3 regions of the Streptomyces tamarix genome follow, and region 1 is predicted to be linked to each of the others. Evidence: riboswitches for the same ligand, from Rfam matches in the RefSeq annotation. Region 1 holds a riboswitch; each other region holds the start of a gene.

Region 1 (4,035 bases):
GAGGTGACGACGACGAAGGAGGTGAGGGCGGAGAACAGCTGCATCGCGGCGACGCCGGAGAGGACGACCCGGTCGGTGGTGCCGCCGAGGACGTGGCTCAGCAGCATCATCAGCGCGAACGAGCAGACGGCTCCGGCGAACGCCCCGGCGGACACCGACAGCGCGCCCCCGCCGACGCCGAGGACGACGACGAGGACCGCCCCGGTGGAGGCCCCGGAGGAGACACCGAGGACGAAGGGGTCGGCGAGCGGGTTGCGGAGCAGGGACTGCAGGACGGCCCCGCACACGGCGAGGCCGGCGCCGCACACGGCGGCGAGCAGGGTCCGGGGCAGCCGCAGCTCCCACACGATGCCGTCGCGGATCGCGGTGAGGCCGGACGGGGCGCCGCCGAGGTGGGCGGCGACGGTGGACCACACGTCGGTGACGCCGATGTCGGCGGGCCCGATGGTGATGGCGAGGGCGACGGACACGGCGAGTGCCGCGAGCCCCGCCGCCGTGCGCAGCAGGGCGGCGGTCACCGGGCGAGGCCGAACCGGCGGAGGGCGGCGGCGACCTGTTCGACGCCTTCGACGGTCCGGATGGTCGGGTTCATGGCCTGGCCGCTGAGCAGGACGTACCGCTTGCGGCGCACGGCGTCCATGTTCCGGGTCACGGGGTGGGACTCCAGGAACTCGATCTTCTTGGCGGCGCTCTCCGCCGTCTGCGACCTGCGGGTGAGGTCGCCGATCACGAGCACGTCGGGGTTGCGGTCGGCGACCGTCTCCCAGGTGACCTGGGGCCATTCCTCGGTGGTGTCGTCGAAGGCGTTCTTCGCGCCGAGCTCGCGGGTGATGACGCCGGGCGCGCCGCAGCAGCCCGCCAGGTACGGGGACTCGGCGTCGGAGAACCAGTACATGAGGGTGACGTCCGACGCGTCGAGGCCCTTCTTCGCCTCGGCGACGCGGGAGGTGAGGCTCCGGACGAGGGCGTCGCCGCGCTCCTCCACGCCGAAGACGCGGGCCAGGTCCCGCACTTCGCCGTGGACGGCGGCCATGGTGAGGGGCCGGGTGCGGACGCCGTCGCCGTCGCCGCTGTTGTCCTTGCCCTCGCAGTCGGACGGGGAGAGGTACGTCGGTACGCCGAGCCGCTCGAACCGGTCGCGGGTGGCGACCCCGCCCTTGCCTAGGGTGGAGGCGAACGAGGCGGCGACGAAGTCGGGTTCGGCGTCGAGGACCTTCTCGAACGACGGCTGGTTCTCGGCGAGGCGCTCGACGCGGGCGTTCTCCTTCTCCAGCCCCTTCATGACCGGGTCGGTCCAGGTGGCCGTGCCGGCCATGCGGTCGGCGAGGCCGAGGGCGAGGAGGATCTCGGTGGCGCCCTGGTCGAGGGAGACGGCGCGGCGCGGGCCGTCCCCGGTGATCTCGACCCGGCGCCCGCAGTTCTCGATCACGCGGGTCGCGGCGTCGTCCCGGGGCGGGGAGGAGCCGTCGGAGGGGGCGCCGCCGCAGCCGGTCAGGAGGAGGGTGCCGCACAGGGCGGCGGCGGGCAGGCGCGCTGGACGCGGAAAGGGCACGGAGCCGTCCTCGGTGTCGAGGGCCCATGCGCGGGGCCCGTCCGTACGGTGCGCCAGCAGGTCTTCGGACTCGGGATCATCCGGACGGGGCGCCTTCCCGGGCCGGTGCGCGGCCCAGTGGCATCGGTTGCCCCGCCCGTCACCCTCACCGCTGCGCGTCAGTTCCGGATTCGCACCGGATTCCCTGACTCGTCGTACGCGTGCGTACGGAGTGCGACTGGCCCCGGCAACGTAGCACAGCCCGGTGGGGGTCGAGTCCGGGGGGCGGGGCCGCCGGGCCGCGGGGACGCGCCCGCGCCGGGGCGGGGCCGGCTCTGAAAACCCCCGCCGTCGCCGCAGTTCGGCACCGGTTTCGGTGGCGTAGACCAACGGCGGTTCCGTTCGCCCTTCCGCGGCGCGTTCTACGTGCGTAGCGTGAAGCGTAACCTGTCATGTTCACACCAGGTTTTCGGAGGCACGCCATGCCCGTGCACAGATCCGGAACGACCCGAACCGCCATGGCCACGGCCCTGCTCGCCGTCCTGGCCCTCCTCCTGGCCCTCCCGGGAGCGGCGAGCGCCGCCGACGGCCCCGGCAAGCCGCCCCGGGGCAGCGCCCGCATGGGGACGGGCGTCGCCGCCCACGACGGCGTCGGCGGCGTCCCCGCAGGCCCCTACGCCACCCAGACGGAGGGCGTGGACGTCTCCAGCCACCAGGGCAACGTCGACTGGTCCGCCCTCTGGACGAGCGGGGTGCGGTGGGCCTACGTGAAGGCCACCGAGGGGACGTACTACAAGAACCCGTACTTCCCGCAGCAGTACAACGGCTCGTACGGCATCGGCATGATCCGGGGCGCGTACCACTTCGCGACCCCCGACACGGCCGGCGGCGCCGCCCAGGCCGACTACTTCGTCGACAACGGCGGCGGCTGGTCCCGCGACGGGAAGACCCTGCCGGGCGCGCTCGACATCGAGTGGAACCCCTACGGCGCGGCCTGCTACGGCAAGACCCAGGCCGGCATGGTCAGTTGGATCCGCGACTTCCTCGCCCGCTACAAGTACCGCACCGGCCGCGACGCGGTGATCTACACGGCGACGAGCTGGTGGAGGCAGTGCACCGGCGACTACGGCGGCTTCGCCTCGGCCCATCCGCTGTGGATCGCCCGCTACAACACCACCGTGGGCGAACTCCCCGCCGGTTGGGCGTACCACACGATGTGGCAGTACACCTCCTCGGGCCCGATCGTCGGCGACCACAACCGGTTCAACGGCGCCTACGACCGCGTCCAGGCCCTCGCCAACGGCTGACCGGCCCCCGTCCACGGGCCCGCGCGGACGCACACGGGCGCGGGCACGGCGACGGCAACGGCAACGGCCGAACACCGCAGCCCCGTACGGGGGCGCGGCGGGCGGCGCGTACCCGCCGGGCGGGCCGGGCGCCGGGCGGGCCGGGCACCGCCCGGACGCGCCGGACGGCGGGGGCCGGGGCGGCCTTCACCGCCCGACCGGCCCGGTCCGCGCGGGGTCACCGGCCGGCGCGCGCGACGACGAGGGCCCCGGCGGGAGGCGCCGTGTACGCCAACCGGGCGACAGCCGGGGGGAATTCCGTGCGACGGCGCACCGGGGCTGGGAACCTCACCGACTGACCAGCCGCGCCGCACCACGGCGGCGCCGGCGACCAGAGAGGAGCACCTCACGTGACAGGCACCCCCACGCGGATCGGCGAGCGGCACGTCGCGGCCGTCCTGGCCATGGGCGGCGGCCTCATGCTCGGGCCGGCGCCGGCGGCGCGCGCCGGCTCCTCCGGCGGACGCGGACTGCCGGCCCGCGCGTCCGACGCCGGCCGGCCCGCCGGGCCGGTGACCGCGGCGGGGCACACCGCCGCGGACCTCACCGCGCCCGCCCCGCCCGGCGGCGCTCCCCGCGGGACGCGGTGACCGGGCGGGGCGTCACCCGCGTACGGGACGGGCGGGGCCGGTCAGGGACGGCGTCCGGTGGTGACGAACATGGTCATCGCCACGACGAACGTCCCCTGCCGGTCCAGCCGCTCCAGGCCCCTCCGCCAGGCGCGGACCTCGTCTTCGGAGACGGCGCCGGCCGCGACGGCGGCGGCCCCGGCGGGTTCGATCAGCAGGGGCGCGACCGGGGCCAGGGAGGAGAACGCGAGGGGCAGGGCCTGCACGGTGACGTCGGTGAAGCCCGCCTCCGCGAAGAGGGCGGGCATACGGGTCCCCGCGTGGCCGTTGGCCATCGAGTCGGTGAGCGCGGCGACGACCGCGCGGGTCAGCGCCGGGTCGGAGGAGGCCATCACCGTGGAGTCGAAGTCCTGGTCGGCGACGACCGCGGTGCCGCCCGGCCGCAGGACGCGGCGGGCCTCCGCGAGGGCCCGCAGCGGATCGGCGATGTGCAGGTACGTGCGCTCCGACCGGTACCAGTCGAGGCTCTCGTCCTCGAACGGCAGGGCGGTCGCGTCCGCGGTGGTGTACTCGCAGGCCGGGAAGCGTT
Region 2 (4,035 bases), on a different contig from region 1:
CTGGGTGCCCTCGCCGGGGTCGTTGACGAGGAACGGGTAGATCAGCGGCAGGTCGCCGAGGGCCGCGTCGGGGCCGCACGCGGCGGACAGGCCGGCGTTCTTGCCGGGCAGCCACTCCAGGTTGCCGTGCTTGCCGAGGTGGACCATGGCGTCCGCGCCGAAACCGCCGTCGGACGCGGGTGTGGCGATCCACCGGTAGGCGGCCAGGTAGTGGTGGGACGGCGGCAGGTCCGGGTCGTGGTAGATCGCGATCGGGTTCTCGCCGAAGCCGCGCGGCGGCTGGATGAGGACGAGCAGGTTCCCCCGGCGCAGCGCGGCGAGGACGATGTCGCCCTCGGGGTTGCGGGACCGGTCGAGGAACATCTCGCCGGGCGGCGGGCCCCAGTGCTCCTCGACGGCCGAGCGCAGCTCCTCCGGCAGCGTCGCGAACCAGCGCCGGTAGTCGGCGGCCGGGATGCGGACCGGGTTGCGGGCCAGTTGCTCCTCGGTGAGCCAGTCCTGGTCGTGACCGCCCGCCTCGATGAGGGCGTAGATCAGCTCGTCGCCGTCGCCGGACGCGAGGCCCGGCACGTCCTCGTCGCCGAAGTCGTACCCCTCCTCGCGCAGCCGGCGCAGCAGGGCGACGGCGGAGGCGGGCGTGTCGAGGCCGACGGCGTTGCCGATGCGGGAGTGCTTCGTCGGGTACGCGGAGAGGACCAGCGCCAGGCGCTTCTCGGCGTTGGGGATGTGCCGGAGCCGGGCGTGGCGGACGGCGATCCCGGCGACGCGGGCCGCGCGCTCGGCGTCGGGAACGTACGCGGGCAGGCCGTCCTCGTCGATCTCCTTGAAGGAGAACGGGACGGTGATGAGCCGCCCGTCGAACTCGGGTACGGCGACCTGGCTGGCCGCGTCGAGCGGGGACAGGCCCTCGTCGTTCCCCTCCCAGTCGGCGCGCGAACCGGTGAGGCACAGCGCCTGGAGGACGGGCACGTCGAGGGAGGCGAGCGCGCCCGCGTCCCACGCCTCCTCGTCCCCGCCGGCCTGGGCCTCGGCGGGCTTGGTGCCGCCGGCGGCGAGGACGGTGGTGACGACGGCGTCGGCGCCGCGCAGCCGGTCGAGCAGCTCGGGCTCGGGGGCGCGCAGGGAGGCGACGTACAGGGGGAGGGCGCGTCCGCCGGCGTCCTCGATGGCTTCGCACAGGGCGCCGACGAAGGCGGTGTTGCCGCTCATGTGGTGGGCGCGGTAGTAGAGCACGGCGACGGTCGGGCCGTCGGTGGTGCGGGGGGTGCGCTCCAGGGAGCCCCAGGTGGGGGCGGCGGCCGGCGGGTCGAAGCCGTGGCCGGTGAGGAGGACCGTGTCGGACAGGAACCGGGCGAGCTGCTCCAGGTTGTCCGGGCCGCCGTGGGCGAGGTAGGCGTGGGCCTCGGTGGCGACGCCGATGGGGACGGTGGACGCCTCCATGAGCTGTGCGTCGGGCGCCTGTTCGCCGGTGAGGAAGACGACGGGGCGGTCCTGGGCGCGGAGCAGGTCGATGCCCTCCTCCCAGGCGCGCAGTCCGCCGAGGAGGCGTACGACGACGAGGTCGGCGCCGTCGAGGAGGCCGGGCAGCTCGTCGATGGGGAGGCGTGCGGGGTTGGCGAACCGGTACTCGACCGGGCCTCCGGCCGCGCGGGCGCTCAGCAGGTCGGTGTCGGAGTGCGACAGCAGCAGGATCACGGCGTGCCGGGCCTTCCTCGGGGTGTCCTCGCCCCGGGTGGTCGTGGGTGGCGGGAGTTCCTGACTCGCGGGACCCGGGGGCCCTGCTCACAGTGGCGGGACCGCGCCGGATTCGCACCGTGCTTCCTCCCTAGGGTCCTGGGACCCTGTGCCGTCTGCATAGTAGAGGCTGCGCGTATGCTCGCCGCCATGCCGCCCAGCCCATCAAAGCCCCGGAACGGGGGCGAATCCCACATACGGGACCGTGTCCGCGACCGTGCCGACGCGTGCCCCGGCGCGCTGCGGCTGCACCGGGCGGACGACGGCGGACTCGCCCGGCTGCGGCTGCCCACCGGCGTCCTGACGGCCCACCAGGTGGCCGTGCTGGCCGGGGCCGCGGAGCGGCTGGGCGACGGCCGGCTCGGTGTCACCTCGCGCGGCAACCTCGACCTGCGCGGCCTGCCCGACGACTGCGGGCTCGCCCTCGCGGAGCTGCTCGGCGAGGCCGGACTGCTGCCCTCGGCGGCGCACGAACGCGTGCGGAACATGGTGGTGTCGCCCCTCTGCGGACTGGACGGACGGTCCCACGGGGACGCCCAGGCGTGGGCGCGGGAGCTGGACGCGCTGCTGTGCGCGCGGACGTGGACGACCGCCCTGTCGGGACGCTTCCTGTTCGCCGTGGACGACGGGCGCGGGGACGTGGCCGGGCTGGGCGGTGATGTGACGTTGCTCGCAGAGCCGGGCGGGTGCGCTCTGGTACGGATCGGGGGCCTGTCCTGGCGGGTGGCCGCAGGCGACGCACCGTCGGCCGCGCTGGCGGCGGCCGAGGCGTTCCTGGCCGTTGCCCGGGAGGCCGGCACGGGTGCCTGGCGGGTGGCCGAACTGCCGGACGACCGGCCCCTGGAGGCGGCCGTGACGGAGTGTCTGGCGGGTGCGGGGGTGGCCACCTCCGCCGCCTCGCCGGGTGCGGTGCCGGTGGCGGCGCCGCCGGAGCCGGGTGTGGTCGGTGACCGTGCCGTGTCGGTCGTGGCGCCCCTGGGCCGGATCACCGCCGAGCAGTTCCGGGCCCTGGCGCCGGGGCCCGGGGGCGAGGTGCGGGTGACGCCGTGGCGCGGGTTCGTCGTGGCGGGCCTGCCCGGCCGCGCGGCGGCGAAGGAGCGGCTCGCGGCGCTGGACCGGGCCGGGTTCCTCACCCGCCCCGGGTCGCCCTGGCTGACGGTGAGCGCCTGCACGGGGCGGCCCGGCTGCGGCAAGGCCCTGGCCGACGTACGGGCGGACGCCCGGCCGCTGGACGACGCGGCGGTCCGGGGGCTGCCCGTGCACTGGTCCGGCTGCGACCGCCGCTGCGGCCACCCGCAGGGCGACTGGGTGGACGTACTGGCCACCGGCGACGGCACGTACGGCATCACCGTACGGACGGCACGACGAGACAACGACGACGCACAGGCACAGAGATGAGCGGGAGCACAGTGTTCGACTACGAGAAGGACGGCGCGGAGATCTACCGCCAGTCCTTTGCCACGATCCGCGCCGAGGCGGATCTCGCGGGGCTGCCCGCCGACGTCAGCCAGGTCGCCGTGCGGATGATCCACGCCTGCGGCATGGTCGATCTCGTCCGCGACCTCGCCTACACGCCGGAGGTCGTCTCCCGCGCCCGCGCCGCGCTCCGCTCCGGCGCGCCGATCCTGTGTGACGCGCAGATGGTCGCGAGCGGCGTCACCCGCAAGCGGCTCCCCGCCGACAACGAGGTGGTCTGCACCCTCTCCGACCCGTCCGTGCCCGATCTCGCCGCCGAGCTGGGCACGACCCGCAGCGCGGCCGCCCTGGAGCTGTGGCGCGACCGCCTGGAGGGCTCGGTCGTGGCGATCGGCAACGCGCCCACCGCCCTGTTCCGGCTGCTGGAGATGGTCCGGGACGGCGCCCCCCGCCCGGCGGCGGTGCTCGGCATACCGGTCGGCTTCATCGGTGCGGCCGAGTCCAAGGACGCGCTGGCCGCCTCGGACCTGGACCACATCGTCGTACGGGGCAGGCGCGGAGGCAGCGCCATGGCGGCCGCGGCGGTCAACGCGATCGCGAGCGAGGCGGAATGAGCACGCACGTTTCACGTGAAACAGTCACCGGCGCGGACACGGAGACCGGCACGGGCACGGAGACCGGCGCGGGCGCGGGCAAGCTGTACGGCGTCGGCCTCGGCCCCGGCGACCCGTCGCTGATGACCCTGCGCGCGGTGGAGGCCATCGCGGAGGCGGACGTCGTCGCGTACCACTGCGCCCGGCACGGCCGGTCCATCGCCCGGTCCATCGCGGCGAAGCACATCCGCGAGGACCACGTCGAGGAGCGGCTGATGTACCCGCTCACGGT
Region 3 (4,035 bases), on a different contig from region 1:
CCGTGCGGGTCTTGTCCCAGGCGGGCAGCGGGCCGCTGCGCTCGGCCAGGTCGGCGGACGCCTCGTACGCGGCGAGCATGATCCGCTCGGCGATCCGCGTGGACAGGGCGCGCGCCTCGGGCGAGTCGAACGGCAACCGCAGCTTGAAGAAGACGTCCTGGAGGCCCATCGCGCCCAGGCCCACCGGGCGCCAGCGGGCGTTGGACCGGCCGGCCTGCTCGGTCGGGTAGAAGTTGATGTCGACGACCCGGTCGAGGAACGTCACCGCGGTGCGGACCGTCTCGTCCAGCCGCTCCCAGTCGATGCCGTCGCCGGCGACGAACGCGCCCAGGTTCACCGAGCCCAGGTTGCAGACCGCGGTCTCCCCGTCGTCCGTGACCTCCAGGATCTCGGTGCACAGGTTCGAGGAGTGGACCGTGTGGCCCGGCTCGGCGGTCTGGTTGGCGGTGCGGTTCGCGGCGTCCTTGAACGTCATCCAGCCGTTGCCGGTCTGCGCGAGGGTCCGCATCATCCGGCCGTACAGGTCGCGGGCCGGCATCGTCTTGCGGGCCAGGCCCTTCGCCTCGGCGGCCCGGTACGCGGCGTCGAACTCCTCGCCCCACAGGTCGACCAACTCGGGCACGTCCGACGGGGAGAACAGCGACCACGGGGCGTCGGCGTTGACGCGGCGCATGAACTCGTCCGGGATCCAGTGCGCCAGGTTCAGGTTGTGGGTGCGGCGGGCGTCCTCGCCGGTGTTGTCGCGGAGCTCCAGGAACTCCTCGATGTCGGCGTGCCAGGTCTCCAGGTAGACCGCGGCGGCGCCCTTGCGGCGACCACCCTGGTTGACGGCGGCGACCGACGCGTCGAGCGTCTTCAGGAACGGGACGATGCCGTTGGAGTGGCCGTTGGTGCCGCGGATCAGCGAACCGCGGGCGCGGATGCGGGAGTACGACAGGCCGATGCCGCCCGCGTGCTTCGACAGCCGCGCCACCTGGTGGTAGCGGTCGTAGATGGAGTCCAGCTCGTCCTGGGGGGAGTCCAGCAGGTAGCAGGAGGACATCTGGGGGTGGCGGGTGCCCGAGTTGAACAGGGTGGGGGAGGAGGGCAGGTAGTCGAGCCGGCTCATCAGCCCGTACAGCGCCTCGACCTCGCCGAGGGCGCGCGCGGTGCCGTCCTCCGCCAGTCCGCAGGCGACGCGGAGCAGGAACTGCTGCGGGGTCTCGACGACCTTGCGGGTGATCGGGTGGCGCAGCAGGTAGCGGGAGTACAGGGTGCGCAGCCCGAAGTAGCCGAAGCGGTCGTCGGCCGCCGGGTCGATCACCGCGTCGAGCCGGTCGGCGTGGCGGGCGACGAAGTCGGCGGTCCGGTCGGCGATGAGCCCTTCGCGGTGGCCGACGGCGACCGACGCGGAGAACGCCACCGCTCCCTGGCCGGCGGCCTCGTCGGTGATCGCGCGGGCCAGCAGCCGGGCGGCGAGCCTGGAGTACGCCGGGTCCTCGGCGATCAGGCCGGCCGCCGCCTCGGTGGCGAGCTCCCGGAGTTCGGCCTCGTCCGACCCGGCGTGCCGGCCGCGCAGGGCGGCGGCGGCGACCCGGCCGGGGTCGGTGTCGGGAAGGTCCGCGGTGAGGTCGGTCAGGGTCCGCAGCAACGCGGTCCCGGGAGCGTCGGCTTCGGTGGCTGAGGCCGGATCCGCTGGCGCGATGGTCACGTGGGGGCTCTCCCTCGCTCGGCTCGGGGCCGCACGGCGGGGAGGCGGGAAGCGGGCGCACCCCGCCCTTGGGCACGGGGGCGTGCGTGACCGCGTCCGCCGGCCCACTCCGCGAGGCCCGGACGTCTGGGCACCCGGGCCGGACGGTCCGGGTGCGCTGTCGGCAGGTCGTCGGACTTGTGGGGTACGCGAAGGGCACACCGGTACACCGTTGCGGGACAGTTCCGGACTCGCACCGGATTCCCCTGCTACGACAGCGAGCACGAGCATACATGTGGGGGGCGCGGGATACGGCACCCCCCACATGTTGTGTCAGAGTGTCAGCTCGTACGCGAGGAGGGGCAGACCGGGCAGGGGCTCCCAGTCCCGCTGCGGGGCCCTGGCGAAGCCCATCCGGTCGTACAGCCGCCGGGCGCCGCGGGCCTGCGGGACGACCGACAGGACGAGCCGCGCGCAGCCGTCGACGGCGCGTGCCCGGTCGGCGCACGCCCGTACGAGCGCCTCGCCCACGCCCCGTCCGCGCGCCGCGCCGGACACGGCGAGCACCCGGAACTCGGCCTCGTCCGGTCCCGCGATGTCCGCCCACGGGCTGCCGTCGGACGGGACGAACGTCACGCCGCCCAGGAGCGTGCCGTCCGGGTCGACGGCGACGAGCACCTCGGCCTCGGCGGCCCGGCGCGGCACGTCGCGCAGCAGGTCGAGGTAGGGGTCGTCGGCCCCGTACTGGAGCAGCCCGCCGTCGAGGTAGGCGCGGGCGCTGATCTCGCCCAGGGCGCGGTGCTCGGCGGGGCGTACGGGGCGGATGGCGAAGTCGGTGGTGCTCGGTGCGGCGGGTGGGGTCCAAGTGGCGTCCATGGGCCCCAGTGTGGCGGGATCAGCCGCTCGCGCCCACGTCGTTTCGGGGCGCCCCGTCGCCCACGGGCGGCAGGTCGCCGCGTTCGACGGGCTCCCCGGCGCCGGGCCGGAGCTCGGGCAGGACCGCGTCCAGCTCCTCGTCGGAGGCGCGGTGCGCCCGCTCGGCGGCGCCGCGCAACGTGTCGCGGTCGACGGAGCGGTCGGCGCTGACCCGGACGCGCAGCCCGTTCTCGGCGCGCACGTACGCGTGGGCGCCGTCCGAGGCGCGGTACCAGCCCGCGCCGTCCTTCTCGCAGGGGGTGCCGGCGGGGCCGGTGGCCGAAACCGCGGGGAGCTCCGCGCAGCTCGCCGCGTCGACCCCGCCGCGCTCGACGGCGAGGGTGATCGCGCCGCCGCCCGGGGAGACGTACGTGGCGGAGAAGCCGTCGTCGCCGAGGACGCCCACGGACTGCTCGGCCAGGTCGAAGCCGTCCGCCTCCGTCACGTACACGTGCTCGGGCCGGGTCTGCAGGGCGGCGGCGCGGGCCTCCAGTCCGGCCCGGTCGGGCACGTCCGCACCGGCCGTCCGCGTGCCGCAGGCGGCGAGGAGGAGCAGCAGGGCCAGGGCGGCCGGAGGGGGCGCGGGGCGGCGTCTCATGCGCCCATCCTCGCCCACCCCGCCCCGCGGAACGTGAGGGGCCCCGCACCACCCCGGCGGGGCGGTGCGGGGCCCTTGGGGGCCGCCGGGCCGCGCGGGTGGGGAGGGCGGGGCCTCCGGGCGCGGCGGGCCGGGGGGTCAGTGGCCGGTTCCCACCTTGGGCAGTTCGGGGCTGACCCCGGGGTCGCCGGAGTCGGCGGTGTAGTCGGACGCCGTCGTCTCGTCGACGCCCTCCGGGGCCTTCACCGCCCGCAGCACGAACGTGAGGACGACCGTGACCAGCAGGTTCAGCACGAACGCGGTGAGGCCGATGTAGCCGATCTCGCCGATGCCGGGGATCTCCGCCGACGAGCCGCCGAAGTGCTTCTGCGTGGGGCTCGCCACGTTGTACGCGGTCCACGTGCCGTACACCATGCCGACCGCCCAGCCGCCCAGCAGCGCCCAGCGGTGGAACCAGCGGGTGAACAGGCCGATGACCAGCGCGGGGAAGGTCTGGAGGATCCAGATGCCGCCCAGGAGCTGGAAGTTGATGGCGACCGTCTTGTCCATCGTCAGGACGAAGGCGAGGGCGCCCACCTTCACCAGCAGCGACACCAGCTTGGACACCTTGGTCTCCTGCTCCGGGGTGGCGTCCGGCTTCAGGAAGTCCTTGTAGATGTTGCGGGTGAAGAGGTTCGCCGCGGCGATGGACATGATGGCGGCCGGGACGAGCGCGCCGATGCCGATCGCGGCGAAGGCCACGCCCGTGAACCAGTCCGGGAACATGTCCTCGAACAACTGGGGGATGGCCAACTGGCCGTTCTGCACCTTGATGCCGGCGGCGATCGCCATGAACCCGAGGAGCGCGAGCAGG

The links. A riboswitch is a leader RNA that binds a small molecule or an ion and turns the genes downstream of it on or off. The one in region 1 is predicted to bind cobalamin.
Region 2: linked by a shared signal. The riboswitch ahead of cobN (cobaltochelatase subunit CobN) and the one ahead of RND61_RS24030 (ABC transporter substrate-binding protein) in region 1 are both predicted to bind cobalamin.
Region 3: linked by a shared signal. The riboswitch ahead of RND61_RS01490 (ribonucleoside-diphosphate reductase subunit alpha) and the one ahead of RND61_RS24030 (ABC transporter substrate-binding protein) in region 1 are both predicted to bind cobalamin.

What each region holds. Positions count from the first base shown of each region.
Region 1 covers NZ_JAWCTQ010000036.1:13,154-17,188, reverse strand. Annotated here, with positions in the region: gene RND61_RS24035 (FecCD family ABC transporter permease) at 1-518, opposite strand, end outside; gene RND61_RS24030 (ABC transporter substrate-binding protein) at 515-1,552, opposite strand; cobalamin riboswitch at 1,591-1,789, opposite strand; gene RND61_RS24025 (lysozyme) at 2,014-2,838, shown strand; gene RND61_RS24020 (hypothetical protein) at 3,228-3,467, shown strand; gene RND61_RS24015 (methyltransferase domain-containing protein) at 3,509-4,035, opposite strand, start outside.
Region 2 covers NZ_JAWCTQ010000010.1:158,392-162,426, forward strand. Annotated here, with positions in the region: gene cobN (cobaltochelatase subunit CobN) at 1-1,695, opposite strand, end outside; cobalamin riboswitch at 1,732-1,862, opposite strand; gene RND61_RS11215 (cobalamin biosynthesis protein CobG) at 1,885-3,132, shown strand; gene RND61_RS11220 (precorrin-8X methylmutase) at 3,129-3,764, shown strand; gene cobJ (precorrin-3B C(17)-methyltransferase) at 3,887-4,035, shown strand, end outside.
Region 3 covers NZ_JAWCTQ010000001.1:335,596-339,630, reverse strand. Annotated here, with positions in the region: gene RND61_RS01490 (ribonucleoside-diphosphate reductase subunit alpha) at 1-1,690, opposite strand, end outside; cobalamin riboswitch at 1,836-1,970, opposite strand; gene RND61_RS01485 (GNAT family N-acetyltransferase) at 2,003-2,545, opposite strand; gene RND61_RS01480 (hypothetical protein) at 2,565-3,182, opposite strand; gene mctP (monocarboxylate uptake permease MctP) at 3,321-4,035, opposite strand, start outside.